DNA from 2 places in the Pseudonocardia sp. TMWB2A genome. Region 2 is predicted to be linked to the other one. Evidence: riboswitches for the same ligand, from Rfam matches in the RefSeq annotation. Region 2 holds a riboswitch; the other holds the start of a gene.
What was found. A riboswitch is a leader RNA that binds a small molecule or an ion and turns the genes downstream of it on or off. The one in region 2 is predicted to bind thiamine pyrophosphate.
Positions count from the first base shown of each region.

Region 1 (15,692 bases), on a different contig from region 2:
CTTCACATCATCACGGTCGGGCAGGCCCAGATGCTCCTTGGGCGTGACGTAGCACAGCATCGCGGTGCCATACCAACCGATCATCGCCGCTCCAATGCCGCTGGTGATATGGTCATAGCCCGGCGCGATGTCGGTGGTAAGCGGTCCAAGCGTGTAGAAGGGGGCTTCGCCGCACGCCTCCAATTGCTTGTCCATATTCTCCTTGATCTTGTGCATGGGGACATGGCCCGGCCCTTCGATCATCACCTGCACATCCTGTTCCCACGCGCGCTTGGTGAGTTCGCCCAAGGTATAAAGCTCGGCAAATTGCGCCTCGTCATTCGCGTCTGCTATGCTGCCGGGGCGCAGGCCATCGCCAAGGCTGTAGGCGACGTCATAGGCCTTCATAATCTCGGTGATCTCGTCAAAGCGTTCGTACAAGAAACTTTCCTTGTGATGCGCGAGGCACCATTTCGCCATGATCGATCCGCCGCGCGAGACAATGCCGGTCACGCGCTTTGCTGTGAGCGGGATATAGGGCAGGCGGACGCCCGCATGGATGGTGAAATAATCGACGCCCTGTTCAGCCTGTTCGATGAGCGTGTCGTGGAAGATTTCCCACGTCAGTTCCTCGGCAATGCCGCCGACTTTTTCGAGCGCCTGATAGATCGGCACGGTGCCGATGGGGACGGGCGAGTTGCGCAAAATCCATTCGCGGGTGTCGTGGATATTGCGGCCTGTGGAAAGGTCCATGACGGTGTCCGCGCCCCAGCGGATCGACCACACCATCTTGTCGACTTCCGATGCAACGTCGGATGCGACCGCGCTATTGCCGATATTGGCGTTGATTTTAACGAGGAAATTGCGGCCAATCGCCATTGGCTCGCTTTCGGGGTGGTTGATGTTCGACGGGATGATGGCGCGGCCGCGCGCAACTTCTTCGCGGACAAATTCGGGCGTCACATAATCAGGGATGGCAGCGCCGAAACTCTCTCCATCGCGGACATATTCTTTGAGGCGCGCGCGGCCCAAGTTTTCGCGCTCCGCCACATATTCCATTTCGGGCGTGATGATGCCGCGGCGGGCATAGTGCATCTGGCTGACATTCGCGCCGGGTTTGGCGCGCAGCACCCGCTCGCGCACGTTGGGGAAAGGCTTGACCCCGCCGCTGCGATCCGGGCCGAGTTGGCCATTATCTTCGGGGCGCACTTCGCGCTGGGTGACTTCTTCGACATCGCCGCGCGCAACAATCCAGTCGCGGCGCAATTCGGCAAGGCCCTTGTCGATGTCGATATGCACATTGGGGTCGGTATAAGGGCCGGACGTATCATAGACGCGCACCGGCGCTTCACCGCTGGAAGGTTCCAGATGAATTTCACGCATCGCGACGCGCACACCTGACGGGGTTTCGACATAGACTTTCTTCGATCCGCGAATGGGGCCGGTGGTGACGCTGGGGAGCGTTGCTTTGCCTTCGGTGCGGGCGGGCCCCTGATTTCCGTCGGAAATCAGATCTTCACTAATAGAAAAGTCAGCCATCAGTATCAACTCCAATATTGTTGTTTACCTGCCTGATCCGAAAACCGGTTCCCACTTTTCGGGGCAGGTAAAGCTAGTTCGGAGTGATAACGGTTTTGGTCCTTTGGCGTGGCTTAAAGGAAAAACCGCCCTCCCTCCGCCGGTCTTAACCGGTTCAGGTTCAACGGGTCGCGGGCATCACAGCACCGCCTCTCAGCCATCGGCTCCCCGGGGTATGGGCCTATGTATAGAGAGTTATTGTGCCAGTGCAAATGTCTGGTGGAGGAAGCGGGTGACCTTGTTGGACGCGCGCAGTCGGGCTATGGGCAACCGTGACGCTATGCCGCACGGGAGTCCGCCTTTATGCACTATGGAAAGCTTATGGTCGTCGCGACAGTAACCATGATATTATCGGCGACCGGTATATTGGCCGATGCGCCCCTCAAGGCGCAATCCGTTGACACCACCGGCAAAGTCATGATGGAAACCGCTTGTCGCGACAAGGATTTTGCAGGCTTTTTTGAAGGGTTCAGCCGCGCAAGCTGGCCTGAACGGCAGGCTTATCTGGCCCCGTCCATCCGGGTGGTGAAGAACGGCAAGGCCCGCATGGTCCCGCGCGCCGCTTATACCGGCTATGATATCATGCTGATCGATTATAGCTATGCGACCGCAAGCAGCTTTGCCCTGTTCGAAGCGGGCAAGCGCGCCGGTTATGACAAAATTACGCATAATGCCGTCCCCCTTCCCAAGGGCGATTATCGCGTGGACTGGAGCCGCGGCACATTTGCGGTCACGGGAGAGGATGAGGCGGAAGAAAGCCTTGTCCGCCGCTTTGGCCCCGCGCAAAGCTATAGCTTCCGCAAAACCGCAAGCTGCTGGCAACTGGTCGAAGACCGCACCGGCGCGGCCCCGCGCTGAATATCATTTCCCCCTTAACCGGAGACTTTATGCCCCATAAGTTGAAACGCCTCGCCGTCTATTGCGGTTCGGCATCGCCAGCCGACCCTGTCTATATCGAAACCGCGCAAGCGGTCGGGCGGGCACTGGCGGAGCGTGGCATAGGGCTGGTCTATGGCGGCGGACGGCTTGGGCTTATGGGCGCGGTTGCCGATGCGTGCATCCATGCGGGCGGCGAAGTCATCGGCGTTATCCCCGAAGCTTTATGCTCCAAGGAAGTGCGCAACGATCTTTGCACCGAACTCCATATCGTACCGGGGATGCACGAGCGTAAGAAGATGTTCACCGACCTGTCGGATGGCTTCATCACCATTCCGGGCGGCGTCGGCACGATGGACGAATTGTGGGAAGCGATTAGCTGGGCGCAGCTTGGCTATCATGAAAAGCCGGTCGGCGTTCTGAATGTTGCGGGCTTTTATGACCATCTGGTCGCGTTCAACCAGCATATGATTGATGTGGGTTTTGTCCGCGAGGCGCATAAAAATATCATGATTGTCGATGATACATTGGATGGCCTTATCACCCGCATGGCGGCTTATGAACCGCACCAGACGATTTTCCGGATGAAAGCCGATGATCTTTAATCGCGCGCGCCTGACAAAGATTGTAACAGCCTAGCACCCATGATCTTTTCTACGCTTGAAACCATTGCTGTGGTGCTGGGGATGATGAACATCATCCTCATCATCCGGCGCAGCATCTGGAACTATCCGTTCGGGATAGCGATGGTGAGCTGCTATGCGTGGATCTTCTACGGGGCTAAGCTTTACAGCGACGCTCTGCTCCAGCTTTTCTTCTTTGTCGTGCAAATTTACGGCTGGTGGGTGTGGTCGCGCGCCGCGAGCGATGCCGAAGATCACAAAATCCCCGTGTTACAGCTTAACAAGGTCAACCAGTTGGCGGTGCTGGGCGGATGCCTTATCCTGACGCTTGGCTGGGGAACGATGATGGCGCGGATGACCGATGCCCATTATCCTTATTGGGATGGTGCGATTGCGATGATCAGCGTTGTCGCGCAACTCTTGCTCGCGCGCCGCTATGTCGAAAATTGGGTGTTGTGGATCATCGTCGACATTCTGGCGGTCGGGCTTTACTGGACCAAGGCCTTGCATTTGACCGCTATTCTCTATGGTCTGTTCCTGCTGCTTGCTATAGTCGGGCTTATCCAATGGTGGAAAATCCATCGTGCGCAGCGGCCCCAAGAGGAGAGCGAGGCATTTCGTTGAATATCGTCCTGCACGGCGCGGAAAGCACCGGAAAATCAACACTCGCGCGGCAACTCGCGGCGCATTATGACGCGCCCTTTGTGCATGAATATGGCCGCACCTATTGCGAAGCCTATGGCACCGATTTGATGCCGGACGATCTGGTCAAGATCATGCGCGGCCATATGGAATTGACCGCCGAAGTGCGCAAACAAGCCTGTGCGCTGTTTTTCTCCGACACCGACCCGCTGATGACGGCGGCCTGGCAGATGATGATGTTCGCATCGCGCCATCCCGATCTCGACGCCTTTACCGATGTGGGCGACCTCTATCTGCTGATGGATGATGATTTGCCGTGGATCGACGATGGCCTGCGCGTCCACAAAAGCGCCGCCGAACGCGCGCATTTCCAAGCATTATCCAAGGCCGAACTCGACCGGCGCGGCGTGCCTTATGTGGTGATTTCGGGCGACGGCGAAGCGCGCAAACTCAAAGCCATTGCCGTCATTGACCGGATGCTTGCCGGACGGCGCGACCGCTGAGCCAAGGCGCGCACGGGCTTGCCTTCTGAATCAACGGTGACAGCAAGGCTTGGCCCTGCTATCGGCGCAGAATCTTTTTATCGGGCGGGCCACAAAAGGTCCGCCTTCATCGCATTATGAAGCATCCATGACCGACCTTAGCCTCATCCGCAATTTTTCGATTATCGCCCATATCGACCATGGCAAATCGACGCTCGCCGACCGTTTGATCCAATATACGGGCGGGCTGTCCGACCGTGAAATGTCCGGCGCGCAGCAAGTGCTCGACAATATGGACATTGAAAAAGAGCGCGGCATCACGATCAAGGCGCAGACCGTCCGGCTCGACTATAAAGCCAAGGACGGCATCACCTATGAGCTTAACCTCATGGACACGCCGGGCCATGTGGACTTTGCCTATGAAGTATCGCGCAGCCTCGCCGCGTGCGAAGGCGCGTTGCTCGTGGTGGACGCCGCCCAAGGGGTTGAAGCGCAAACGCTTGCGAACGTCTATCAGTCGATCGAGCATGACCATGAAATCCTGCCGGTCATTAACAAGATTGACCTGCCCGCCGCCGAACCCGACAAGGTGAAGGCCGAAATCGAGGAAGTGATCGGCCTTGATGCGTCCGACGCGGTGCTGGCTTCGGCCAAATCGGGCATCGGGATTCAAGATATTCTCGAACAGATTGTCGCCAAAATCCCGCCGCCCAAGGGCGACCGCAATGCGCCGTTAAAGGCGATGCTGGTCGATTCATGGTATGACCCTTATCTGGGCGTCGTCATTTTGGTGCGTGTGATTGATGGCGTCATCAAGAAAGGCCAGCAGATCAAATTCATGCAGGCGGGCACGACCCACCTCATCGACCGCGTCGGTTGTATGCGCCCCAAAATCGAAATTTTGAGCGAGATCGGCCCCGGCGAGGTTGGCTTTATCACCGCGCAAATCAAGGAAGTCGCGCAAACCCGCGTCGGTGACACGATTACCGATGCCAAGCGCCCGACCGCAGAGCCTTTGCCGGGCTTTAAGGAAGTGCAGCCTGTAGTCTTCTGCGGCCTGTTCCCGACCGACGCCGCCGATTTTGAAAAGCTGCGTGAGTCTATCTCAAAGCTGCGCCTCAATGACGCGAGCTTTTCGTTTGAAACCGAAAGCAGCGCGGCGCTGGGCTTTGGTTTCCGCTGTGGTTTCCTCGGGCTGCTCCACCTTGAAATCATTCAGGAGCGCCTGACGCGCGAATATGATCTCGACCTTATCACCACCGCGCCGTCGGTGGTCTATAAGCTCAAGCTCAGCCGCTCGAAAACCGAAGATGCGCGCGAGATGGAGTTGCACAATCCGGCGGATATGCCCGACGTCAACCGCATCGACGAAATTCAGGAACCGTGGATTGAAGCCACGATTTACTGCCCCGACGAATATCTGGGCTCGATCCTCAAACTATGTCAGGACCGGCGCGGTATCCAGAAACAGCTCACCTATGTCGGTGGCCGCGCGCAGATCGTCTATGAGCTGCCGCTCAACGAAGTGGTGTTCGATTTTTATGACCGGTTGAAGTCAATCAGCCGGGGCTATGCCTCGTTCGACTATCACCAAATCGGCCACCGCCCCGGCGATCTCGTCAAGATGAGCATCATGGTCAATGGCGATCCGGTCGATGCGCTGAGCATGATCGTCCACCGTGGCACCGCCGAAGCGCGCGGACGCGGTATGTGCGAGCGGCTGAAAGACCTCATCCCGCGCCACCTGTTCAAAATCCCGATCCAGGCGGCCATTGGCGGCAAGGTCATCGCCCGCGAAACCATTGCCGCAATGCGCAAGGACGTGACCGCCAAATGCTATGGCGGCGACATCAGCCGCAAGAAAAAGCTCTTGGAAAAGCAGAAAAAAGGCAAGGCCAAGATGCGCGAATATGGCAATGTCAGCATCCCGCAAGAGGCGTTTATTGCTGCGCTTAAGATGGGGGATGAGGGGTAGTCGGCGCACGCTGTAGCTCCCTGTCGCTTCTCTCCTTGGCGGGTGAGGCGTCACAAGCTGTAAAAAACGCGCCTCGTCCCATCGTCGCTTTTGCACTCTTCACCGCCAAATTGCACGTATTTCTGCCGTTGTCAGGCGTTCATGCAACCAGCGTTCATCTATGTTCGTTCATACCCCAAATCACGAGATTACATCCATGCGAAAGGGTAAGAACAATGAGCATGATTATGGCTGCCATGATGGCAATCAGTCCGATGAACGGAGCCGCAACGATGCCGAGCTATGTGCCGGATATGACTGCGGCGACCACTAGCGACTTTTACAAAAAGCGGTATCGCGACCGCCGTGTGCGTAGCAACGAGCGTTTGTGGCGTGATAATCGCGGTCGCTGGCGTTGTAAGCGTGACAATGGCACGACCGGTCTGGTGGTCGGCGGGGTTGTAGGCGGTGTTGCAGGCCACGAGATTGCTGGCCGTGGTGATAAAACGCTGGGCACTATCATCGGTGCAGGCGTGGGCGCTATTGCCGGTCGCGAAATTGACCGGGGCAGCGCACGCTGTCGCTAAAAAAAAGATACGTCTCTTGAATGAGAGGCGTCATCCCACCCTTCGGGGTCGCAACGGACGGGCATCGGAAACGGTGCCCGTCTAGTTATGTGGGAGTGCTCAGCACTCTCCCTCTCCTCTCGCCTCACCTCCCGTCCGATTATGTGATAATCGTCACCTTGCGGGACAGCTGCGCTTTTGGCTCTACCAATATTTCCTGTCTCCGTTAAGAGTTAGCGCAGATTCGCACGGATCTGCGGGGGTATGTGCGCATCGTCCACAGGGAGAACCCAAGGGAGTTATTTTGATGAAGAAGATTCTGATCGCGCTGGCTGCGGCGAGCGCCATGACGATGGCGGCCACGCCCGCAATGGCTCAAAACAACAAAAGCAAAAGTTCGGGACGCAAGGCGCAAGAACGCGCATCGGCCGAAATTCCGGTCTGCACCCGCAAGCTCGGCTCGATCGCGATTGTCGAACCCGACTATCGCTGGTGGTCGGAATATGGGCTGACCTCGCCCGAAGCCTTGCTCAAGGTCATGGTCATGCGTTCGGGCTGTTTCACGTTGGTCGATCGCGGACGCGGGCTTGAAAGCCGCAACCTCGAACGCGCGCTTGCCGACAATGGCGAATTGCAGCGCGGGTCGAACATTGGCAAGCGTCAGGTGCGCGCGGCGGACTATTTCCTTGTCCCCGACATTGTATCGCGCAACCGCAATTCGGGCGGCGGCGGCCTTGGCGGCGCGCTCGGCGGCCTCATCGGCAACCGCACCATCGGCGCGATTGCGGGCGGCCTCAACGTCAAGAAGAAGGAAGCCAATGTCACGCTGACACTGGTCAATTCGCGCACCACCGAACAGGAACGCCTGACCGAAGGCTATGCCCGCAAGACCGACATCGGTTTTGGCGGCGGCGGCTTTGGCTGGGGCAGCGCATTGGGCGCGCTCGGCGGGTCGAGCTATGAAAATACCGAAATCGGTCAGGTCATCGTGCTGGCCTATCTCGACGCCTATCGCGATCTGGTGACGCAGTTGGGCGGGATGCCGACCAACCCCAGCGCCGCCGCCCCGCGCGCCGAATAAGGCATAGGGTTAGAAGAATGAAAAAGCCCGCCGGGAGGATATTCCGGCGGGCTTTTTTCATTTCGAATATTCTCAAATAAGCCCGCTAGTCCTGAACCCGTTAGTCCTGAGCTTGTCGAAGGACGCCCATCAATATTACGCCAGCCTTAAAACCGCCCTTCGACAAGCTCAGGGCTAGCGGGTTATAAATAGGCTTTACCGCCGCGCCGGACGCGTCTTCAACCGCTCCACCGCCGCCAGCGTGTTGCGGACATGGTCGACATAATTCATATCGCTATGCACATAAGCAATGCGCCCGTCAGCTGCGATGACGAAGCTAGTGCGGTTGGTCATATTGACCGCCGGAAGCTTGACATCATAAGCCTGCATGATGCGCGAGGTGGCAATCGCCACCGGAAATTTGGAGCGGCACACCTCGGTCGAAAAACGCTGGAGATCGGCGATATTGTCCGCCGACATACCGATAACGGTCGCGCCAGCCGCAGAAAAACGGTCATGATTTTCCGCAAAGGCCGCCGTTTCCAAGGTGCAGCCTTTGGTGAAGGCTTTGGGGAAAAAATAAAGGACAACCGGCCCTTTGGCGAGTTGTTTGCGAAGGTCGAGCGTGAAGACTTTGCCGCCAATCGCGCCTTGCGTGACAAATTGCGGCGCGCGGGCATTGGCCTGAAGCGCGGCGGTCGTGGTGGCGGGCCGGAAGGTCATAAAGCCCAGCCCCCCGACCAAGGCGACCGGCAGGGCGACTTTCAAAATACGGAACGCTTTGCCCGCAGCGCGGTTGGTGGCAGACATATCAAGGCTCCTTGTTTGGGCTATAGCCGATGCGCGCAAATCTTACCGTTTTTCGTGCGCGGGGTCCAGCGCAGAAGGGGCAATGCAGGAGATGACCATGCCCCCCAAGCCCCTCCCCGCCGCCCTTTGTCTTGCGAGCTTGCTGGCGCTGGGGGCGTGCAGCGATACGCGTGAAGCCCCGCAGGATAAGGCGGGGAGCGGAACCGGATCGGGGGTATCTACTGCGGATGCGGGGGCTGCGGACATTTCTGCCCCAACCGCGAATAGCACAACCGGGCCGGGAGAAAGTGGCGCACCTGCGACCGGCGCTACAACCGACCAAGCAACTGTCCCCGCAAGCGGTCCCGAAACAAAAGCGCATGCGGCCACGGGTATCCGCTCGGTCTATAGCTCGATCAAAGGATCCGCCTGCAAAACCATCGCCGCCGATGACGAGGCAGAATATCGCGAGCAGAAATGCACCGGCTTTGCGGGCACCCCGCTCTATATCAAGGAAGGCGATTTGCGCGCTGATCTGGATGCGGGTGCGATGGGCGAATTTTTAACCCCCGGCCCGTTTAACGCGGCCAGTGATACGGTCGAATGGCGCGTCGGCAAAGACGGCCAACCCTTCGCCATCATCTTCCGCCTGACAAGCGACGTCCCCGACCAGCCCAAGCAAAGCTGGCTCATGGTCGAAACCGTCGGCAAAGGCGGCAAACCCGGCTGCCGCTTGGCCGAAATTCCGGGGGCGACGCGCGATGCGAACAAAGTCGCGCGGGACAAAGCCGATACGGCTGCTGACGGCAAAGCGAAATGTATGACTTATTGAGAGGCTTAGATTGCGCCATACCCGCCCAAAAAAATCGGCCCGGTGGTGAGACCGGGCCGATGGCTAGCCTGTTTTGCGTGAGACGCCTAAGCGCCCCCCACAAAACAGCGACGAAGCTATAATGCCGCCCTTATTTGGCGGTCACGACCAAATCGGTGCGGCGGGCATTCTGGTCAGCGCCGCCTTTGGTTTCGGCGATACCGCCCGCTTTGGAATCAAGACGGCCAGCGTCCACGCCCTTGGCGACAATCGCTTTGACCACATTGGCCGAGCGTTCCGCAGAAAGTTTTTCGTTGGTGGCCTTGTCACCAGTCGCGTCGGTATAGCCGACAACCGAGGCTTTGACCTTGGGATAGGCTTTCATGATCGCGCCGATACTGTCGATGGTCGGTTGGTCTTCGGCGCGGATCGCGGCGGAACCGGTGTCGAAGTTCAGCTTATCGAACGTGAAGGTTTTCGGCACCGCATCGCCCGACGTCACAAATTTATAGAGATTGTAAGTGATCGTTCCCGGCGTGATGTCGAGCTTGCTATTGTCGGCAAGCGTCACGCTTTCAACTGGTCCCGTCGCTGGGGTTGCGGGTGTAGCAGGGGTCGCCTGCTCAACGCCGGGGTCAGCAGGCATGGGCGCAGGCGCTTCCGCCGTGCTGCAACTCTTGAACGCGAGGAATGCGGCAATCGCAGCGGCAATAAGCAACAGCCACGGCCAAAAACCCATCCGCCGTTCCGGCTCTACCGGGTCATTATAGGTTGCGGGCGTCACAGGATCGCGATGCAGAGGATCGCGGTGCACAGGATCGCCATGCACGCCATCACGGATACGGTCACCCATCCGGTCGATCCCGCGCTCTGCTGCATGGGCCGCGCCGCCGACCGTCGCCGCAGCGCCCGCCGCCAAGCCACCCAAAGTCGTCAATATGGTGGACCAAGCGCCGTCCAGATAGGCCGATTCCCCGTCCACGCGCGCGAAACGGGTGAGCGGCACATCATGTTCGCCATCGACCACGCCTTCCTGCCGCAAGCGCACATTATCGCCCGCTACGCCCAAAATTGTGCCGATAAAATCACCGTCGGAATCCAGCACGCGCATCCCTGCGCGCAGATCATTTGCTGTTATCATAGTCCCTCTCCCTCTAGCGTGCGCCAGACATTTTAAGGGCGTCGGACGCAGGCTTGGTTGGTGGCTGGAAAACGGTTGACCCGTGCGAATGTTCCGTGCAGGCGCTTGGGGCCATGAGCGCGATAAAACTCGAAGCTGGCTGGAAGGACGCATTACAGGCGCAGTTTGATGCGCCTTATATGGCGGCGCTGCGCCAATTCCTTGTCGATGAACGCGCCCAAGGCCGCCGCATTTTCCCCAAGGCGAGCGAATGGTTTCGCGCGCTCGACCTCACCCCGCCGGACAAGGTGCGCGTGGTGATTTTGGGGCAGGATCCTTATCACGGCGTGGGACAAGCGCATGGCCTGTGCTTTTCGGTGCAACCGGGCGTCAAACCGCCGCCCTCGCTCGTCAATATCTATAAGGAATTGAAAAGCGATCTGGGTATTACCCCGCCTGCACACGGATTTCTCGAACATTGGGCGGAGCAAGGCGTGTTGTTGTTAAACAGCGTGCTGACCGTCGAAATGGGCAAAGCCGCATCGCATCAAGGGCGCGGGTGGGAAAAATTCACCGACGCGATTATTGCTGCTATCAATGCGCGCAAGGAACCGGTCGTCTTCCTGCTATGGGGCAATTATGCGCAGAAAAAAGCCGCGTTCGTCGACAGTATCGACAAAGGCGGGCCGCATCTGGTGCTGAAATCCGCGCACCCTTCCCCGCTCTCGGCCCATAACGGCTTTTTGGGCTGTAAGCATTTTAGCCAGACCAATGCGTTCCTCGAAAGCCACGGATTAGCGCCGATCGACTGGACACTCCCCGATTTGACCGAGCAGCAAAATTTGCTGTGAGGACGGGCTTGCGAAGGATCGGGGCATCCTTCGCGCGCGTCAGTCGTAACAACCTTCTTCGAAAATCGCGGCCATTTCGGCGGGGACCGGCGGGAGGGGCCCGAGTTTCTGGTTGCCATAGCTTACCGAAAGCCCTGCTTCGCCGGGGAGCAATTTGCTCAAATCGGTCGGCACGGGCGCAACGCCGGTCATGCCGCCCGCATTGGTTTCGCGGTTGGGGTCGGCGACCAGCGCGGTGACGATGCCGCCATTGCCGATGCTCATGCGGTCCTCGCTCGATACCGGCGTGAAGTTGGTCACATTGACATAAAATTTGCCCGAACCGGTCGGGCAGGCCAGCACCACGGTATTGTTGGTAGCCGCATCGGTATAGCGCAGCGAATCCCCTTCCTCATTGCTCGCCGAACGCCAATAGGCTTTGGGCTGGTCGGGCGCCGCAGGGTCTGTAACCGGTGCCGGGGTAGCCGCGCCTTCGGTCGTCTGCACAGGCGGCGGCGCTTCATCCTTGTTCTGGCAACCGGCGAGAGCAAGCCCCGACAAGGCCGCAACACACAGGGTCAGACGCGCAATCCGCATAAACTCTTCCTCATTTTCGATCGGGCGCTGGCAAGCCCTGCCGCGCCGCGTTATGGGTTGGTGCAAAGCATAGCCGATGCCGCACACAAGGGAACCTGTTTATGAGCGATAGTGACGAAGATTATGTCTATGACGATGAGACAGGCGAATGGATTAGCGCGGCAGATGCCCGTGCCAAAGCGGGCGCAGGCGGGGCCCGGGATAGTGGCGTCGAGGTGTGCGATGCGGTCGGCAATCTGCTCGCTGATGGCGATCAGGTCACGCTCATCAAGGATTTGACGGTCAAGGGCGCAGGCCAGACATTGAAGCGCGGCACGCTCATCAAATCGATCCGTTTGACTGGCGACCCCCAGGAAATCGACTGCAAATATGAAGGCATCAAAGGCCTTGTATTGCGGGCCGAATTTGTGCGGAAACGCTGATGCGCGAACAGCTTTTTCTCCTTCCCCTCAACCAAAATTATGTTTGAGGGTCAGGAAAAGCTGGATGTGGGCATTGCGGACGCGATATTCTTCTTCGTTTGGCACTAGATTGTAACGGTCCGGCGTGAAGAAGGTGCGGCGGCGCACCGCAGGGATGTCCGACAAATTCTGTCCGGTAAATTTGATCGTCGTTTTGGAGGTCGGACGATATTCGACAAAGGCGGAAAATTCAGGGTCGCTCATGCGGTTGGAATCTTCTTCCGAGCGCCAGAAGCTCGTTCCCCAAGTGCCGACTTCGGCGTCGACACCCCACGCGAATTTGCCCAAATCCTGCCGGAAGCCCAAATCCGCGCCGAGCGAGGAATAGCCCGAAAAATGGCGGTGCTGGTGGGTGTAAGGGTCGCGCACCCTTGTGTCGCCCCATGAAATATTGCCGGTCAACTGCCCGCCCTTTATGCCCCATTGGCCAAGCGGCAAGGTGAGCGCGCCGGTTGCAAAAAATTGCCGCCCATTGCCAAGATTGCCGGGGCCGTCGCCCTCCTCCAGCGGCACGCGGTCCTGCACCTGCGTAAAGGCCTTATAGCCGCCTTCGACAAAGATGCGGCCATTGGTGAAGATCGGGCGCTCCGCCGACGCGCGGAACGTCCACACACGCTGCGGCACCAGATCGGGATTGCCGCCATTGACGCGGTCATTGGCAAGCTCTGCGGCCCCGACAAAATCGTTGAAATTAAGCTGCGCCACGGTGCGCGCTGCCGACGCTTGCACCCGCCACTTATGGCCTGCCTGCCAATCCAGCGAAAGCTTGGGTTTGAGGTAAGACAGGCTGCGTTCCGCCTTGGCATCGCCCGTCACGGTGAGCCGCGAGCCTTCGTAAGTGAGGCCCATATCCATGCGCAGCTTGGACGTGAGGCTGCGCCCCAGCGTCACAAAAGGTTCGGCGCGATATTCGGTGACGACCGCTTCATCGACGCTAAGGTCGATGGGGACGGGATTGCCATTGCTATCAATGCTGTTGAGCTTGACCTTGCTGTCGAGCCGGTTGAACGCGCCTTCGGTGCCGAGTTCGACATTCCAGCCGTTCCAGTTGCTGCGGCTCCACACCAGCCGCGCGACCGCCTCGTCGCGGCGGTAGATGACGCTTTGTTCATAGCCGCCAATCTGCTGGGACGCGATGCGGTTGTGATTATATTCGAAATTGTCCCAATCGCGCCTTGTGCCAAGCAGGATGAGCTTGAGCCCCCCGCCCGCCAAGGGCCGCGTAATGTCGCCGCCCAGTTCATAATCCCATACATTGATGCGCTGGTGGTAAATATCGTCGCGCACGGGCTCGCCAACGGGCGTCACATCATTGGTCTGGCCAAGCCGGTATAGCCCGCGCGCGATGCGGCCATTGAGGTGCGCGCTGCGGTTCGCGCCATCATCATGCGCCCAAGATAAGGTGCCGAAATATTGGCCGTCGGTGATGTCGTTAATCTTGCGCCGATATTCGATGAGGTCGCGTTCGGGCAGGCTGACCAGCCGGTCATAGCCTTCTTCGGTATAGGCACTTGCGCGATAGCCAGCGGACGCGTTGAAGGTCGATTTACCCGACCGCAGCAGCGCCGACACCGACCCAACGGGATGGATGTCGCCGGTATAATCGCGCGAGATTTCGACCTCTGCGGTGCCGGACAGGCCGCCCGTGGCCGTCAGCACAAGGTTCACCACTTGGGGCTTGCCCGAATATTCCGCGCCGAACAGATCGCCCGCGCCGACTTCGACACGCAGCACGCGGTTGGCGGGGATGCGGCTCAATATGGTTTCGAGCGAGTCGGATTTGCTGCTGGGCCGCTGCCCGTCAATCACCAGATTGCCCGCCGCCCCTCCGAAACCGCGCACATCACTATTGCCGGTGCTGAGCGAAAAGCCGGGGATGCGGTTCACAATATCGAGCGCATTGGAGGGCGCAAAGGCGGTGAAATAGGCCGCATCATAAACGGTGCGACCGCGCTCGTCGACTTGCTGTGCGACGGCGGGGGATGCCATAGCGCCGAGCGATAGCATCGCCCCCGCCAACCATAAGCTGCGCCTCTGCATTGCTTTTATTTTCCGGACCATAGCCTCCGCACTCCCATTGCGATTACGCGTGTAGTCGCTGTGTATTACTAAGATAGAACAGTGTCAACGGGGGTGCAGAATTTTTTTTGGGGGCAACCATCTCCCCTCCCGCTTGCGGGAGGGGCTGGGGGAGGGCTTATCGTGAAAGGTCAATCGACCAACAGCCCCTCCCCTAACCCCTCCCGCAAGCGGGAGGGGAATTTATGTGCGCTCCTCACACAAAAAACGGCCCCGGAAAATCCGGAGCCGTCTTTTTGTTCGCAATGAACGGGTAAGAAATTAACGCTTCGAGAATTGGAAGCTGCGGCGGGCTTTCGCCTTGCCATATTTCTTACGTTCAACCGCACGGCTGTCGCGGGTGAGGAAGCCTTCACGCTTCACCGCCGAACGCAGCGCGGGTTCATATTTGGTGAGCGCCTGGCTGATGCCATGCTTGACAGCGCCAGCTTGGCCCGAAAGGCCACCGCCCTTGACGGTGCAGATCACATCATATTGACCTTCACGTTCGGTGACGGTGAAGGGCTGGTTGATGACGAGACGCAGCGTGGGGCGTGCGAAATAGACTTCCTGATCGCGGCCATTGACCGTGATCTTGCCGGTGCCGGGCTTGACCCAAACGCGGGCAACAGCGTCCTTACGACGGCCGGTTGCATAAGCACGGCCATATTGGTCGAGTTCCTGTGCGCGCAAGGGAGCAGCAGGCTGTGCCGGAGCGTCAACAACAACTTCGGTGCCTTCGGTGAGGTCTTTCAAATCGGTAAGATCGGACATTATGCACCCACCTTGTTCTTGCGGTTCATCGAAGCGACGTCGAGGATTTCGGCCTTCTGGGCATCGTGCGGATGCTCGGTGCCGGCATAGACGCGCAGATTTTTCATCTGCTGACGACCCAGCGGACCGCGCGGGATCATACGCTCAACCGCCTTTTCAAGCACGCGCTCGGGGAAACGGCCTTCGAGGATCTTCGCAGGCGTGGTTTCCTTGATGCCACCAGCATAGCCGGTGTGCTTGTAGTAAACCTTGTCGTTGAGCTTCTTGCCCGTGAATACGACCTTGTCGGCATTGATGACGATGACATTGTCACCGCAATCGACGTGGGGCGTAAAGCTCGGCTTGTGCTTGCCGCGCAGGATGCTGGCGATGATGGTGGCAACGCGGCCTACGACGAGACCTTCTGCGTCGATCATCACCCATTTCTTTTCGACGTCCGCCGGATTTACCGACTTGGTCGTTTTCATGAGCGCCTTCATGGGCGTGAACTCC
Region 1 is NZ_QKQY01000001.1:1,511,660-1,527,351, forward strand. It holds gene thiC (phosphomethylpyrimidine synthase ThiC) at 1-1,518, opposite strand, end outside; TPP riboswitch at 1,633-1,738, opposite strand; gene DMP17_RS07035 (hypothetical protein) at 1,924-2,415, shown strand; gene DMP17_RS07040 (TIGR00730 family Rossman fold protein) at 2,457-3,038, shown strand; gene pnuC (nicotinamide riboside transporter PnuC) at 3,078-3,680, shown strand; gene DMP17_RS07050 (AAA family ATPase) at 3,677-4,201, shown strand; gene lepA (translation elongation factor 4) at 4,329-6,155, shown strand; gene DMP17_RS07060 (glycine zipper 2TM domain-containing protein) at 6,371-6,721, shown strand; gene DMP17_RS07065 (CsgG/HfaB family protein) at 7,008-7,781, shown strand; gene DMP17_RS07070 (peroxiredoxin) at 7,977-8,570, opposite strand; gene DMP17_RS07075 (hypothetical protein) at 8,668-9,381, shown strand; gene DMP17_RS07080 (OmpA family protein) at 9,512-10,501, opposite strand; gene ung (uracil-DNA glycosylase) at 10,615-11,331, shown strand; gene DMP17_RS07090 (hypothetical protein) at 11,371-11,907, opposite strand; gene DMP17_RS07095 (alkylphosphonate utilization protein) at 12,009-12,329, shown strand; gene DMP17_RS07100 (TonB-dependent receptor domain-containing protein) at 12,357-14,357, opposite strand; gene rpsI (30S ribosomal protein S9) at 14,709-15,200, opposite strand; gene rplM (50S ribosomal protein L13) at 15,200-15,679, opposite strand.
Region 1: another riboswitch for thiamine pyrophosphate. It lies ahead of thiC (phosphomethylpyrimidine synthase ThiC); the one in region 2 lies ahead of thiO (glycine oxidase ThiO).

Region 2 (15,692 bases):
GCTGGTCCGCACGATGGAGGGCTCCGAGGCGCTGGTCCGCGCGGTCGCCGACGCGGCCGCCGACCACCTGTCGGCGGACTGGGTGGTGCTCGGGCTCGTCGACGGCGAGCTGCCCGACGCCGCGCCGCGGCACGTCGTCCTCGGGCCGGACGGCGTCGAGTGGGCCGACCTGGGGTCGGTGCCCGAGCGCGTGCGCCGGCACGTGGAACGACTGCACGCCGGCGACGGCCACCACCATCACGACGACGACCCGCGCCCCCGGCACCTGCACGTCCCGATCCGGCTCGACGGCCGCACCGTCGGCGGGTTCGTCGCGTGGACGCCGCCGGAACGTCACATCGACGACACCGACCACTCGGTGCTGCGCATCCTGGCCGGTCAGACGGCGTCGGCGCTGCAGAACTGCGCGCTGCTGGAGCGGGCCGAGCGGCTGCATGCGCGCACCGCGGCCCAGGCCGAGGACCTGCGCGTCCGCAACGACGAGCTGATGCTCACCCAGCAGGCACTCGGCGCGGCCCGCCAGCGGGAGGTCCTCGACAACGAGCGGCACCGCATCGCCCGCGAGCTGCACGACAGCGTCACCCAGTACGCCCTGTCGGCCGGGATGCACATCGAGCTGTGCCGGTCGGAGATCACCGAGCCGGACCTGCTCCAGCACCTCGACACGGCCAAGGACCTGACGCGGCGCGCCGTCGAGCAGCTGCGGTCGGCGATCTACGCACTCAACGACGACGACCACGCCGACAAGGACCTGCCCTCGATGCTGCGGCAGCTGTCCACCGTGCACATGCCCGACGAGCTGCGGGTCGAGGTGACGATCGGCGGGGCCCCGGTGCCGCTGCCGCACGAGCACGAGCAGTCGCTGTTCCGGATCGCCGGCGAGGCGTTGTTCAACACGGCGATGCACGCGTCGGCCTCGCGGGCGGTGGTGCGGCTGGCCTACGCCGACGGCCGCGTCCGCCTGTCGATCTCCGACGACGGCGGCGCCTCCCCCGAGCAGATCCGCCGCACGCTGCGTGCGGCGTCGGTCCGCGGCCCCTCCGGGGAGCACCGCGGCCTCGTGAACATGGACGCCCGCGCCCGCGAGATGGGCGGGACCCTGCGGTTCCGCCGCTCGCGGATCGGTGGGCTGCAGGTGCAGGTGGACGTCCCGATCGGGACGCCGGGGAAGGAGCTCGGATGAGCAGCGGCACACGGACCGCCCCGGGAGGTCCCGGGCACGCCACCGGCGGCGCCGCCCGGGGCCGCACCGGCACGGACGCCCGCAGCGGCGGCGGACCGGATGCCCGCGGCGGGGCCGGTGTCGGCGCGCGCGGCCCCGGCCACGGCGGTGGTCACGGGGGCGGTCACGGCGGTGGTCACGGCATCCCCGGTCAGGCGGGCCCCGGGCAGGGCGGCGGGAACGCGCCGGGCGGCGGGATGCACGGGTCCGGCGGGACCGCGGCGACCCGCACCGGTCCCGGTCCCGCGGGCGTCGTGGCGCGGCCGATCCGGATCGTGCTGGTCGACGACCACTCGATCATGCGCCAGGGGCTGCGCGCGGTCCTGGAGCGCGAGGACGACCTGCGCATCGTCGGCGAGGCGGGCAGCGCACCGGAGGCGTTCGCCGCCGTCGCGACCGGCCGGCCGCAGGTGGTGCTGCTCGACCTCAAGCTGGCGTCCGGCCCGCAGACCGACGGTCTCGAGGTCTGCCGCAAGCTGTGCGCCGACCACCCCGGCATCGGGGTGCTGGTGCTGACGACCTTCGCCGAGGACCGCCTCGTCGTCGAGTCGGTGCAGGCCGGCGCCCGCGGCTACGTGGTGAAGGACGTCGACACCACCGAGCTCGTCCGCGCGATCCGCGCGGTGTCCCGTGGGGAGAGCGCGTTCGACGCCCGGTCGGCGTCGGCGATGGTGCGGTCGCTGTCCGGCGGGATGCCCGACCGGGAACGGCTGACCGACCGTGAACTGGACGTGCTCCGCCTGCTGGCCCGGGGGCTGTCCAACCGCGCGATCGGTGCCGAGCTGTTCATCTCTGAGACGACGGTCAAGTTCCACGTCGGCAACCTGATGCGCAAGCTGATGGTGTCGCGTCGTGCCGAGGCGGTCTACGCGGCCACCAAGCTCGGCCTCCTCTGACCCCGACGTCCCGGCCACCCCTCTCCGCCCGCCCTTCCTCACGTCACGGCGGCACAGCGGCACAGCGGCACAGCGTGAGGGTGCGGAACGGGCGCCGGCTCCGACCTGTCGGACGCCGGGAGGGCGGACGGGGCCACCACGTCACCCGCCGGGAACACCGGTCCGTGGGACGGCACGGGGAGCCGGCCGGTCGCCGTCGCCGCTCCGGAGTCGCACGGACAAGCCGAGCCGGACGATCCTCCGCGGGCCGCGGCCGGGCCGGACGCCGAGCAGGTGCTCCTGGACCTCGCGCTGGGCGGGACCGCGAGCCATGTCGAGACCGTCGTCCGGGCGGTCCGCCGACGCTGCGCGCCGCCGCGCGACGTCGCCGCCCGGCGTGGGGTGAGCTGGCACCACGACGTCGACGGGTCCCTGGTCGTACGGGCCCGGCTCACTCCCGAGGACGGCGCCCTCCTGGTCGCGGCGATCGAGGCCGGGGTCGCCGCCGCACGCCCGGCTCCCGCCGACCCCACCACGCCGCCCGGCGACGACGACACCGACGATCCGGCCGCACGTGAGGGCGACGGTCGGGATGGGACGGGCCCGATCCGCACGAACAGGCCCGCCGCACGGAGGAGCAGGCACCGGGCGCCGTCGTCGACACCCTGGCCGCCCGGCGGGCCGACGCCCTGCTGGACCTGGTCGTCCGCGAGCCGGGAGCGGCCGGTGGCGCGGTGGTGGAGCGGGGCGCGGCGCGGGTGACGGTCGTCGTCGACGCGGGGACCGGCACCGCGCGGCTCGCCGGCGGCCCCGAGATCGCCGCGAGCACCGCCGAGCGCCTGGCCTGCGACGCCCGGGCCCGCGTGCTGCTCACCGACCGCGCCGCGAACCGGATGTACCTCGGCCGGAGCAGGAGCCTGGCGAGCCCGGCGCAGATCGCCGCACTGACCGCCGACGGCGGCAGTTCCTGCCGGTTCCCGGGGTGCCACCACACCCGCCACCTGCACGCCCACCACGTCCGGCACTGGCTGCGGGGCGGGCCGACGGACGTCGACAACCTGGTCCTGCTCTGCTCGTTCCACCACCGGCTGGTGCACGACCACGGCTACCTTCTCCTGCGCCCACCCGGCGAGGACTGGCTGTTCCACCGGCCCGACGGCACTCCCGTCAAGGCCACGGGCAGACCGCTGGACGGCAGCGCCGAGTCCCTCGTCGAACGGAACACGCGGGCCCGGCTGCGGATCGATCGCAGCACCCTCAGCCCGGACTGGTACGGCGACCGGCTCGACCCCGAGCCGATCCTCGACGCCCTGCTCCCGCCCGGCACGACGGCTGCCGCGGCCTGAACCCCGCCGGTCCTCCGCCGGGCGGCCGAGCACGCACCCGGCCGGGAGCCGACGCGGACCGCAGCGCACCGGGCCGGCAGGAGATCGGCGCGGAACCGGCGCGAGCCAGGGCACGGACCGCGTTCCGCGGAACGCGACGTCGGCCCACCCACCCGGCATCCACGCCCGGACCGGGTCGGCGCACCCGTGACCGGCCAGGTCAGCGCGTCGCCTGGACGGTGAAGCTCAGTGGCACGTCGGGGAGGCCGTCGGTCACGTGCCACTCGCCGTCGTCGTCCTCGGCCATCCGGCCGGGCAGGGCCTCCCAGGGGACGGTCCGGTGCTCGGTGAGACCGGTCAGCGTCAGTCCCTGGTCGAGCAGCGCGGTGACGATCTCACCGAGGCCGTGGCTCCACTCGTGGGTCACGGTCGCGGTCAGGGGGCGTGCGGTGGCGACGTAGCTGCTGTCGTCGTCGAACTCCAGCGGTTCGGTCGTCTCGAACCAGGGGTGGCGGACGGCGAGGTGCTCGTCGAGGGTCCCGAGGAACGGGTGCATGTCCCGGACGAACAGCCAGCCGCCGGGCGCGAGCAGCCGGGCGACGACCGCCGCCCACCGGGTGACGCTCGGCAGCCAGCAGAGTGCGCCGATGCCGGTGTAGACCACGTCGAACCCGTGGTGCGGCAGGACCTCGTCGGCGCGCAGGACGTCGGACTCGACGTAGTCGATGTCGGCTCCGGCGCGGGCCGCGAGGGCGCGGGCCTGCTCCAGCGAGGCCGGGGAGAAGTCCAGGCCGGTGACCCGGGCGCCGAGCCGGTGCAGCGACAGCGTGTCGGTGCCGATGTGGCACTGCAGGTGCACGACGCGCAGGCCGGCGACCGGGCCGAGCCGGTCGGCGTCGAAGCGGACCACCCCGGACAGCCGTGCGGGATCGGCGACGAGCGCGTCCACGCCGTAGTCGGGGCTCTGCGCGTGCAGCGGGGCGCGGTCGTCCCAGGAGGCGCGGTTGAGCGAGAGCGAGCGGTCCACCCGCCCAGCAGAGCACGGGCGGGCCGCGGGGACGACCGGTTTCCGGCCCCGGTAGACAGGACCGATGCGCTGGTACGCCGAACGTCCCGACCGGATCGCCCGCCAGGTCGTCGCCGACGTCGTCGCGCTGCTGTGGACGGTCCTCGCCGTCACCGCCGGCGTGGCCGTGCACGACGGGCTGTCCGCGCTGCGGGGGCCCGGCGACTCGCTGGTCGTCGCGGGCGGGCGGGTCTCCGACGCCTTCACCGGGGTCGCCGGGGCGGTCGGGGCGATCCCGTTCATCGGGTCCGACCTGGCCCGCGCGCTGGATCCGGCCGCGGGGGCGGGCACCGAGCTCGTCGCGGCGGGGCGGGAGTTCGGCGACGCCGTCGGCACCCTCGCGACGGGGGCGCTGGTCGTCGTCCCGCTGGTGATGCTGCTGCCGGTGCTGCTCGGCTGGCTGCCGCTGCGGCTGCGCTACGCCCGGCGGGCCGGTGCCGCCGTCGCCGCGCGGGCCGCCGCGCCGGACCTGCTGGCCGTGCGGGCGCTGTCCCGGGTGCCGGTGTCGCGGCTGGTCCGGGTCGCGCCGGACCCGGCGGCGGCGTGGCGGTCCGGGGACCCGGCCGTCGTGGCCGCGCTGGCCGCGCTGGAGCTGTCCGACCTGGGCCTGCACGCGCACCCGCACGACTGAGCGACGGCACGACGACGACCGGGCGAGGACGCAACGACCGGGCGACGACGCGGTCTCGTTACCGACGGGCACCGCGGCGGGTGCGAAGCTGTCGACCATGCCGCTGTTCGCCCTGGAGGGCCTCTCCCCCACCGTGCACCCGGACGCCTTCGTCGCCCCGACCGCGACGCTCGTCGGGGACGTACGCGTCGAGGAGGGCGCCTCGATCTGGTACAACGCCGTGCTCCGCGCCGACCTCGGGCCGATCGTCGTGCGCGCCGGCGCCAACGTGCAGGACGGGTCGGTGCTGCACGGCGGCGACGACCCGGTCACCGAGATCGGCGAGGGCGCCACGATCGGGCACCTGTGCGTGGTGCACGGTGCCGTGATCGGGGCACGGGCGGTCGTCGGGAACGGCAGCACCGTGCAGGACGGTGCCCGGATCGGCGAGGGCGCGATGGTCGCCGCCGGGTCGACGGTCGCGCCGAACTCCGAGCTGCCCGCCGACCGGCTGATGCTCGGCTCCGCGGCGAAGGAGCGCGGCGAGCTGACCGAGCAGGCCCGCTGGTGGGTGCGGACCAACCCGGACTTCTACCGCGCCCTGGCCCGGCGGCACGCCGACGGCGTCACCCCCGCCTGAGGCCTCCCGATCGGTTCCGGCGCGTTCCGCGGAACGCGCCGGACCGTCAGTCCTCGCGTTCGGGGGAGCTCGCCTGTGCCCGGTAGCGGCGCGGGATCCGGCCGGCGTGCCGGGCGTCCCACCCCGCCTCCACCCCGCGGCGCATCGCGCGCGCCATCCGCTCCGGGTCGGCGGCGCGGGTGACCGCGGTGGCGAGCAGGACGGCGTCGCAGCCCAGCTCCATCGCCAGCGCCGCCTCGGAGGCGGTGCCGATCCCGGCGTCGAGCACGACCGGCACGCCGGCGGCGGCCACGATCATCTCGATGTTGTGCGGGTTGCGGATGCCCAGCCCGGTGCCGATCGGCGAGCCCAGCGGCATGACCGCGGCGCACCCGACCTGCTCCAGGCGACGGGCGAGGATCGGGTCGTCGTTGGTGTAGGGCAGCACGGTGAAGCCGTCGTCGACGAGCTGCTCGGCGGCGTCGAGGAGCTCGACCGGGTCGGGCAGCAGGGTCGTCTCGTCGGCGACGACCTCCAGCTTCACCAGGTCGGTCTCCATCGCCTCGCGCGCCATCCGCGCGGTGAGCACCGCCTCGGCGGCGGTCCGGCAGCCCGCGGTGTTGGGCAGCACGGCGATCCCGAGGCGGCGCAGCAGGTCCAGCAGCCCGGTCCCGCCCGCGACGTCGACGCGTCGCAGCGCCACCGTCGTCAGCTCGGTGCCGGACGCGACCAGCGCCCGCTCCAGGATCTCCAGGTTCGCGGCACCACCGGTGCCCATCACCAGCCGCGAGTCGAACAGGTGGTCGCCGAACGCGAGCTTGTCGGTCTGCACAGCCATGCTCATCCTCCCTGTACCGCGGTCAGGACCTCGACCCGCGCGCCGTCGGCGGGGCGGTGCCCGGCCCACGACGTACGCGGCACGACCTCCCCGTCGACGGCGACGGCGATCCCCCGCTCCGGCAGCCCGGCCTCGGCCAGGATCCGGGCGAGGTCGGCGCCGTCGTCGACGTCGCGGTGCTCGCCGTTCAGCACGATCCGCATCAGTGGTTCCCCTCCTCGCGTGCCCCGGCGGCGGCCGGGGCGAACCGTCGCGGGTCCGCCGCGCGGACCGGTTCCGGCACGTCGTCGCCGCGCAGCAGCGCCGCGACGGCCGCCGCGGTCACCGGTACCAGCAGCATCCCGTTGCGGCCGTGCCCGGTGGCCGCGATCAGCCCGTCGGGCCCGGTGCGCCCGATCAGCGGCAGGTTGTCCCGGCTGCCCGGTCGCAGCCCGGCGGCGGTCTCGGTCAGCGCGTACTCGGCGATCCCGGGCAGGATCCGCTCGGCGTCGCGCAGCAGGTCGCGCACCCCGCCGACGGTGACGTCGGTGTCGAAGCCGTTCTCCGCCGTCGTCGCGCCGACGACGAGGTCGCCGTACCCGGGCAGCGTCCGCGGCACGGCGTAGACCGGCCGCCCGTCGACGAGTGCCCGCACCGTCCGCGACGGCGGCGGCAGCGCCCCGGCGCGCCGGGTCAGCCGCAGGATCTCGCCCTTCACCGGGCGGACCAGCCCGTCGAGCACCGGGTGCAGCGACGACGAGTGCGCCCCCGCCGCGACGACGACCGCGTCCGCCGCGACCTCGGTCCCGTCCGCGAGCCGCACGCCGGTGACACGGGCGCCGTCGTCGAGCACGCGCGCGACCCCGCGGTCGGAGACGACGACCCCGGCCCGCCCGGCCGCGGTCGCCAGTGCGGCGAGCAGCCGCCGGTTGTCCACCGACGGGTCGTCGGGCACCGACAGGCCGCCGCGGACCTCCGGGCCCAGCGCGGGTTCGAGGCGGCGCAGCTCGCGGCCGGTCAGCCGGTGCACGTCGCGGCCGAGGGACTCCAGGTAGTCCGCGAGCGCGGTCAGCTCGGCGCGGTCCCCGGACCCGGTCGCGGCGACGACGGTGCCCTCCGGGTGCATCCCGGCGTCGGTGCCGGCGTCGGCGGACAGGGCCGCGGCGAACTCCGGCCAGCGTGCGACCGAGTCCAGCCCGAGGGCGAGCAGGTCCTCCTCGCCGGGCCAGGCCTCGGTGACCGGGGCGAGCATCCCGCCCGCCACCCAGGACGCGCCGCGACCGGGCGCCGGGTCGAACACCGTCACCGACCAGCCGTCGCGGGCCGCCGCGCGGGCGACGGACAGGCCGACGGCCCCCGCACCCGCGACGACCAGCCGTCCGGCACTCGCGCTCATCGGATCCACCTCACTCCCTGCGCCGGCATGACCCGGATCAGGTTCGACGGTCGGGACCGCGTCGCGGATCCCCTCTCAGCCCGCTGCCCGGGCTCCCGTGGTTCGTCGTCGTCCGGGGCCCAGGCTACGCCGTAGCCTGCGAGCCGTGTCCGACACCGATACCCGTCCCGGCACCGGCGACACCCGGCGCGCCCGGCTCGACGGCCTCACCGACGCCCGTCTCTACCTGTGCACCGACGCCCGCACCGCGCGCGGTGACCTGGCGGAGTTCGCCGACGCCGCGCTCGCCGGCGGGGTCGACATCGTCCAGCTGCGGGACAAGGGCGGGCCCGACGGGCCGCTGGAGGCGAGCGCCGAGCTCGCCGCACTGGAGGTGCTCGCCGACGCCTGCCGCCGGCACGGCGCGCTGCTCGCGGTGAACGACCGCGCCGACGTCGCGCTCGCCGCGGGCGCCGACGTGCTGCACCTCGGCCAGGACGACCTGCCGGTGGCGTGGGCGCGCCGGGTCGTCGGCGACGACGTGCTCATCGGCCGGTCCTCGCACAGCCCCGCCGAGACCCTGACCGCCGCCGACGAGGACGGGGTCGACTACTTCTGCGTCGGACCGTGCTGGCCGACCCCGACCAAGCCGGGACGCCCGGCACCCGGCCTGGACCTGGTGCGCACGGTCGCCGGACGGGCCCCGGCGCGGCCGTGGTTCGCGATCGGGGGCATCGACGGCGACCGCCTCGACGAGGTCCTCGACGCCGGTGCGGACCGGATCGTCGTCGTCCGGGCGATCACCGAGGCCGAGGACCCGCGCGCGGCCGCGGCGACGCTGCGGGCCCGTCTGGGCTGAGCCCGGCCCCGCGGCGCCGGGATCCGGCGCCGCGGGGACGCGGGTCAGTTCTGCGTGCCGGACCCCTGGCCCGAGCCCTGGTTGCCCGAGCCCTGGCCGCCGGAGTTCTGCCCGCCCGAGTCCTGACCCGACTGGCCGGAGCCCGGCTGCTGGGTCGGCAGGACCCGGTTCAGCCCGTCCTGCAGCGGGTTCGACGAGCCCGACCCGTCCTGACCGGAGTCCCGGTCACGGGTGCTGGTCGACGACTCCGACGTGCTGGTCCCCGACTCCTCAGTGGAGGTCGAGCTCGACGACGACGTCGACGAGTCGCCCCCGGAGCCCTCGCCCCGGTCGTTCTCCTGCTGGGCGGGGGGAGCACCGCCGCGGACGACGTTGCTCACCGAGGTCCCGGACGAGCCGGACAGCGACGAGCCCTTCACGAACTCGATGCCGGAGATCAGGAACATCGACACCGCGAAGGTGACGACGCCGAGCACCGCGGACACGATCACCGTCTTGCGGGTGACCCGGACCCGGCGGAACCGGCCGTGGCCCGCTCCGGCGGCGCGGGTGGTGCCGCCGGGTGTCTGCCACGGGTCCAGCAGCACCGTCTCCTCGCCGGTGGGCCCGGCGAGACCGTGGCCGGCACCGTTCTGCGCGGCGACCGCGGTGCCCTCGGCGACGCCCTTGCCGCGCCGGGTCGCCTTGTCCTTCAGCTCGAGCGCCTTGTCCTTGCTGACCTCGAGCGAGCGGGTGAACAGCGTGGTGGCCAGCGTCGAGATGATCGAGCCGAGCGCCGCGCCGATCACCGTGCCGACCGCGCCGAGGAACGAGCCGAGCACCGCCGTGACGATCGCCGCGCCGGCGCCGGCTGCGATCTTCGTCGGGCTGAGGTCGGCCTTGAGGCCGCTCGCCTTCGTGGTGTCCGACGAGGCGTCGCCGGAGCCGTCACCGGACCCGCCCGAGCCTCCGGACCCACCGGGCCCGTTCGGTCCACCGCCGACCGGGCCCACCGGACCGCCGGGACCGGCCGCGCGGGTCGTGTCCGACGCGGGCGGCAGCACCCGGGTGCGCGGACGCCCGCCGGGCGGGGTCCCGTCCGGCACGCCCGGCCCGGGCACGACCGGACTCACCGGACGGCCACCGGGCGGGGTCTGCGTGGTCCGGCCGCGGACGGTGCCCGAGGGCGGCTGCGGGACCCGGCCGCCGTGCGTGCGGGGCGGGTGCGCGGTGCGCTGGCGGGGCAGCCGCGGGGCGTCGGAGGCGGCCACCGGGCGACCGGTGCCGGGTCGGGGAGCGGACGGCTGGGCGGGGGGACGGGCCGGGCCGGGGACGCCACGGGGGGCGTCGCCGAAGCCGGGCTCCGGGGGGCGCTGGTGTGGCATGGCTCCTTGCAGTGATCGTCGGTGCGGCGGCTCGCCCCGGGGGAACGTCCGGGAGGCCACGATTGCGCCGGACGATCACCCGAAGTGGTGACCTTCACACGACCGAGCGAAGGTCACGGGAAGATCACGATTCTAGCGCTACCAGGTGTCAGAGTCTGTCACCGGGGGTGACGGATGCCCGGGTGATCGGCCGGCAGGGCCGTACGCAGCAACGGCCACGACACGAGCACGCTCAGCCCGACCAGCACCGGGCTCAGCACGGTCCGCGCGACACCCAGGAGCACGACCTGGTCGGCCGCCCACAACGGGAGGAACACCGACAGCCGCAGGACGTACTGCGCCACCCACGCCCACGACGCCCGCTGGTACCCACGGAGCAGGTCCGGGTCGCGCCGCCACCTCGTGCGCTGCCCCAGCAGCCCGCCGACGACGACCCCCAGCAGCGGCCACCGCACGACGATCGAGATCGCCCAGGCCAGGGCGCTGCCGACGTTGGACACGATCTGAACCAGGAAGAAGTCCGACGCCCGCCCGGTCACCAGCGCGATCCCGGCCGCGACGACGACCCCGGCCAGCCCGAACAGCACCGCCCGCGGCCGCCGGCCCCGGTACAGCCGCCACCCGGCCACGACGGCCCCCGCGACGATCGCCGCGCCGGCCCCCCAGTTGATCGGGAACGCCGACCCCGCCGCCCCCGCGACCACCCAGGCGAGCACGAACGCGACCACCGGTATCGAGGCGTCCACGGCACCGGCCCGGCCACCGAGCAGTTCGGCGAGCCTCGGGTCCTCCCGGGACGCGGTGTGCGGAGCGCGATCGGACGTCACCCCGCTAAGGGTGCCCTATCCCGCGCGCCGGGTCGACGGGATCCGATTGGCGGACAGCCCGGAACAGGGTGATCATCGGCGTAACACCGGACATCGTTGCAGTGAACAACAGACAAGGCACGCGGAGGACCGGGGACGAGAGGGGGGCCGTGCCGATGCACCAGCAGACGCACGCACAGCACCGGAGCTACGTCGCGATCGGCGACAGTTTCACCGAGGGGCTCGACGACCTCACCCCCGACGGCCGGGCCCGCGGCTGGGCCGACCGCGTCGCCGAGACCCTCGCCCACCGCCGCCCCGGCTTCGGCTACGCCAACCTCGCCGTGCGCGGGAAGGTCCTGGACCAGATCGTCGACGAGCAGATCCCGGTCGCCGAACGGATGCGCCCCGACCTGGTCACCTTCTGCGCGGGCGGCAACGACATCATCGGCTGGTCCTGCGACGTCGACGACCTCGCCGCCCGCTTCGACGCCGCGCTCGGCAGGCTGGTCGCGACCGGCGCCGAGGTGCTCATCTTCACCGGCTTCGACCTGCGCCGGATGCACCCGTTCATCCGCAGGCTGCGCGGCCGGATCGCCTGCTACAGCGAGGACATGCGGGCCGCCGCCGAACGGCACGGCTGCCGCGTCGTCGACCTGTGGGCGATGGACTGCCTCGCCGACCCGCGGGCCTGGGGGCCGGACCGGCTGCACCTGGTCCCGCACGCGCACGAGCGGGTCGCCTGGCGGGTGCTCGAGACCCTCGGCGAGCAGGCCCCGGACTGGCGTGGGCCGTGGCCGGAGCCCGAGGACGGGCCGGCACCCTGGACCGCGCGCCAGGCCGAGGACCTGCGGTGGGTCACCCACCACGTGATGCCGTACCTGCGCAGGAGGCTGCGCGGCACGCACACGTGGGACGACTACCGGCCCAAGCGCCCGGAGCTCTCACCCCTCCAAGGCGCCTGAGCGCGGGACCGCTCAGCGCACCGGGGAAAGGTCCCGGGCGGCGATGTGGGACGGCCGCGGTCGCGGGGCGGAGAACGGCGCCACACAGGCGTTCTCGACGCTGTTGAACACCAGGAAGATGTTCGAGCGTGGGTACGGGGTGATGTTGTCCCCCGACCCGTGCATGCAGTTGGAGTCGAAGAACGTGGCGCCGCCCGCCTCGCCGGTCATCATGGCGATGCCGTGGCGCTCGGCGAGCTTCGCGATCGACCCCGGGTCGGGGGTGCCGATCTCCTGCTCCGTCAGCGACGTCAGGTGGTAGTCCTCCGGCGTCTCGCCGACGCAGGACACGAACGTCCGGTGTGAGCCCGGCATGATCATCAGACAGCCGTTGAACGCGTGGTTGTCGGTCAGCGAGATCGAGCAGCTCACCGCGCGCGGGCCGGGCATGCCGTCCTCGGCGTGCCAGGTCTCGAAGTCGGAGTGCCAGAAGAAGCCCCCGCCGCCGAGCCCGGGCTTGTAGTTGATGCGGCTCTGGTGGACGTACACGTCGGAGCCGAGGATCTGACGGGCCCGCGACAGTACCCGCTCGTCGCGCACCAGCCGGCCGATCGCCTCGGAGATCCGGTGCACCTCGAAGATCGAGCGGACCTCGTCGGAGGACTTCTCGACGACGCAGCGCTCGTCGGCGCGGACCGCGGGGTCGTGGGCGAGCCGGTCCAGCTCGGCCTGGTACTCCGCGACCTCGTTGGACGTGAGCAGGTCCGGCACCTGTACGAAGCCGTCGCGCTCGTGCGCCTCCAGCTCCTGGGCGCCGAACATGCCCGCGCTCGCCCGGTCGCTCCAGACGGTGGGCTCGGCGCGGTCGATGAAGGCGGGGGTGCTGGAGACGCGGGTGGGGTAGCGGTCCGCGGTGGCGCACGCGAGACGCGGTTCGTCGTTTCCGACCGGTGCGGTCATGGACCCTCCTGTGAGTCGCTGTGGGTTTGGTGTCCCTTCGGATGGATGTCGTGTGAACGACCGCGAGGGGCGTTCCCGCTGTCACACAGCGGAAACACCCCTCGCGATGTCGATTCTGGGGACGGAGGTTCAGTCCTCCGTGATCAGCGGGTACACGCCGTTCTCGTCGTGCACCTCCCGACCGGTGACCGGCGGGTTGAAGACGCACACACACTTGATGGTGGTCTTCGGGCGGAGCTGGTGCTTCTCGTTGCCGCTCAGCACGTAGATCGAGCCCGGCTTGAGCTGGTACGTGACGTCGTTGTCCTTGTCGTAGAGCTCGCCCTCACCCTCGGTGATGAAGACGGCCTCGATGTGGTTCGCGTACCAGAAGTCGTTGACCGTCCCGGCCTGCAGGGTGGTCTCGTGGACCGAGAATCCCACCTTGTCGTTGGCGAGAACGATGCGCTTGCTGCGCCACTGCTTGTCCTCGGAGATCACGTCGCGCTCGGTGTCGGTGATCTCGTCGATGGTGCGGACGATCATGGTTGTTGATCAGCTCCCGATTACGGTCTTGACGGACTCGGCGATGATCGCAATTCCCTCGTCGAGCTCGTCGTCGGTGGTGGTGAGCGGGGCGAGGAGCTTGAGGACCTCGTCGTTCGGGCCGGCGGTCTCCAGCAGCAGCCGGTGCTCGAAGGCCTTGGCGGCCACCTTCTCGGCCAGCCCTTCGCCCTCGAACTGGATGCCCCGCGCCATCCCACGGCCCTTGGTGAACATCTCGGTGCCCTGGTTGTCACCGATGATCTTGTTGAAGGCCTCCTCGACCTTCTCGCCCTTGCGCAGGGTCTCCTTCTCCAGCGTGTCGTCGGTCCACCAGTTCCGCAGCGTGTGCGTGGCGGTGACGAACGCGGGGTTGTTGCCGCGGAACGTGCCGTTGTGCTCGCCCGGGCCCCACTGGTCGTACTCCGGCTTGATGAGCACGAGCGCCATCGGCAGCCCGTAGCCGGAGATGGACTTGGAGATGGTGACGATGTCCGGCTGGATCCCGGCGATCTCGAAGGAGAAGAACGGGCCGGTCCGGCCGCAGCCCATCTGCACGTCGTCGACGATCATGATGATGCCCTTGCGGGTGCACAGCTCGCGCAGGCCCTGCAGCCACTCGATGCGGGCCGGGTTGAGCCCGCCCTCGCCCTGCACGGTCTCGACGATCACGGCCGCCGGCTCGTTCAGGCTGGAGCCGGTGTCGTCGAGGACCTTCTCGAACCACAGGAAGTCGGGCATCTTGCCGTCGAAGTAGTTGTCGAACGGCATCGGCGTCGAGTGGACCAGCGGGATGCCCGCGCCACCGCGCTTCATCGAGTTGCCGGTCACCGACAGCGCGCCCAGCGTCATGCCGTGGAAGGCGTTGGTGAAGTTGATCAGCGCCTCCCGACCGCTGATCTTGCGCGCGAGCTTCAGCGCGGACTCGACGGCGTTGGCTCCGGTCGGGCCGGGGAACTGCACCTTGTACTGCAGGTTCCGCGGCTTGAGGATGACGTCCTCGAAGGTCTGGAGGAACTCACCCTTGGCCGAGGTGTACATGTCCAGCCCGTGGGTGATGCCGTCACGGGTCAGGTACTCGATCAGCGGCTTCTTGAGCACCTCGGGGTTGTGCCCGTAGTTCAGGGCACCCGCGCCACCGAAGAAGTCCAGGTAGGAGTGGCCGTCGACGTCGGTCAGACGGCTTCCCTTCGCCGTGTCGAAGACGACGGGCCAGTTGCGGCAGTAGCTCCGGACCTGGGACTCGAGATCCTCGAAAACGGTCATGTGTTCCCACCCTTGTCTGCTGCGATCGGGCCGATGAGATACAGGTTCTCCGGCTCGTGCTCGTCACCGAGCAGGTCGGGACCGAAGAGGTCCTCCCGCTCGATCGTCATGTCGTGGCGCTCCGCGAACTTCGTGAAGAGGCGGATCGAGGAGGCGTTGTCCGGCGTGATGGTGGTCTCCATCCGCTCGGCGCCCGCCTGGTCCCAGACGGCGTCCAGCAGCCGGCCGGCCAGACCGGCCCCGCGTGCCACCGGGTCGACGCACACCTGCCAGATGAGCAGGGCGCCGTTTTCCGGACGCAGGTAGCCGGTCACGTAGCCGACCGCGCGGCCGTCGTCGCGCCGGGCGATGACCGAGGTGCGCGCGAAGTCGCGGCACCACAGGACGTAGGCGTAGCGGGAGTTCGCGTCCAGCGTCCGCGCCTCCACCGCCAGCCGCCACATGTCCACCCCGTCCGCCGGGACCGGGGAGCCGATCTCGTACGAATGGTCACCGTCGGCGTCGGCCGCCGGCGCGGGTGCGCCGGTCGCGGCGTCCCCGTCCGGAACCGTGGACGCCCGAGGAGGAGCCTGTTCGGGAGCGGTCATGACTGGCGAGATTAGTGCCGTCGGGCGCACGTCGCAGCCGCTGACGACGGGCGGCGGCCCCCGGGGCCGTGATCCACGTGACCGGCGCCACAGCCGGGCCCGGCCCGGTGGCACCCGGTGTCCGCCCTGGAAGACACCGTGATCACCGGCCCGCCCGGACGGCGCCCGGGACCCCCGTCCGGAGCGGCCGGGGGCCCGACGTGGCGCTCACCACGCTCCGCGACCACCCGGGCGCACGTTCGGCCAATCGTGCGGATGCACTTGCATCTGCACCGCTGCGGGGTGACGATGGATACTCCGTCGAATCGTGCCCGGAGGAGCTGCCGTGTCGGTGACACCCGCCAGTACGCGCCCCGTGGCCGTGGCGACCGCGCCGGTCGAGGAGCAGACCGTCACGGTCACCTGCGCCCGCGACAGCCGCAGCCACGTCGTCGCACAGGCGGTCCTGGCCGACTCGCTCGCCGCCGGGACCGGC
Region 2 is NZ_QKQY01000002.1:1,997,250-2,012,941, forward strand. It holds gene DMP17_RS24035 (MadS family sensor histidine kinase) at 1-1,183, shown strand, start outside; gene DMP17_RS24040 (MadR family response regulator transcription factor) at 1,180-2,118, shown strand; gene DMP17_RS24045 (hypothetical protein) at 2,392-2,859, shown strand; gene DMP17_RS24050 (HNH endonuclease signature motif containing protein) at 2,796-3,443, shown strand; gene DMP17_RS24055 (class I SAM-dependent methyltransferase) at 3,643-4,449, opposite strand; gene DMP17_RS24060 (hypothetical protein) at 4,514-5,119, shown strand; gene DMP17_RS24065 (gamma carbonic anhydrase family protein) at 5,217-5,738, shown strand; gene DMP17_RS24070 (thiazole synthase) at 5,785-6,555, opposite strand; gene thiS (sulfur carrier protein ThiS) at 6,558-6,758, opposite strand; gene thiO (glycine oxidase ThiO) at 6,758-7,930, opposite strand; TPP riboswitch at 7,928-8,036, opposite strand; gene thiE (thiamine phosphate synthase) at 8,067-8,768, shown strand; gene DMP17_RS24090 (hypothetical protein) at 8,813-10,132, opposite strand; gene DMP17_RS24095 (DUF3159 domain-containing protein) at 10,291-10,959, opposite strand; gene DMP17_RS24100 (SGNH/GDSL hydrolase family protein) at 11,115-11,903, shown strand; gene thpD (ectoine hydroxylase) at 11,916-12,842, opposite strand; gene DMP17_RS24110 (ectoine synthase) at 12,972-13,367, opposite strand; gene ectB (diaminobutyrate--2-oxoglutarate transaminase) at 13,377-14,630, opposite strand; gene ectA (diaminobutyrate acetyltransferase) at 14,627-15,217, opposite strand; gene DMP17_RS24125 (hypothetical protein) at 15,543-15,692, shown strand, end outside.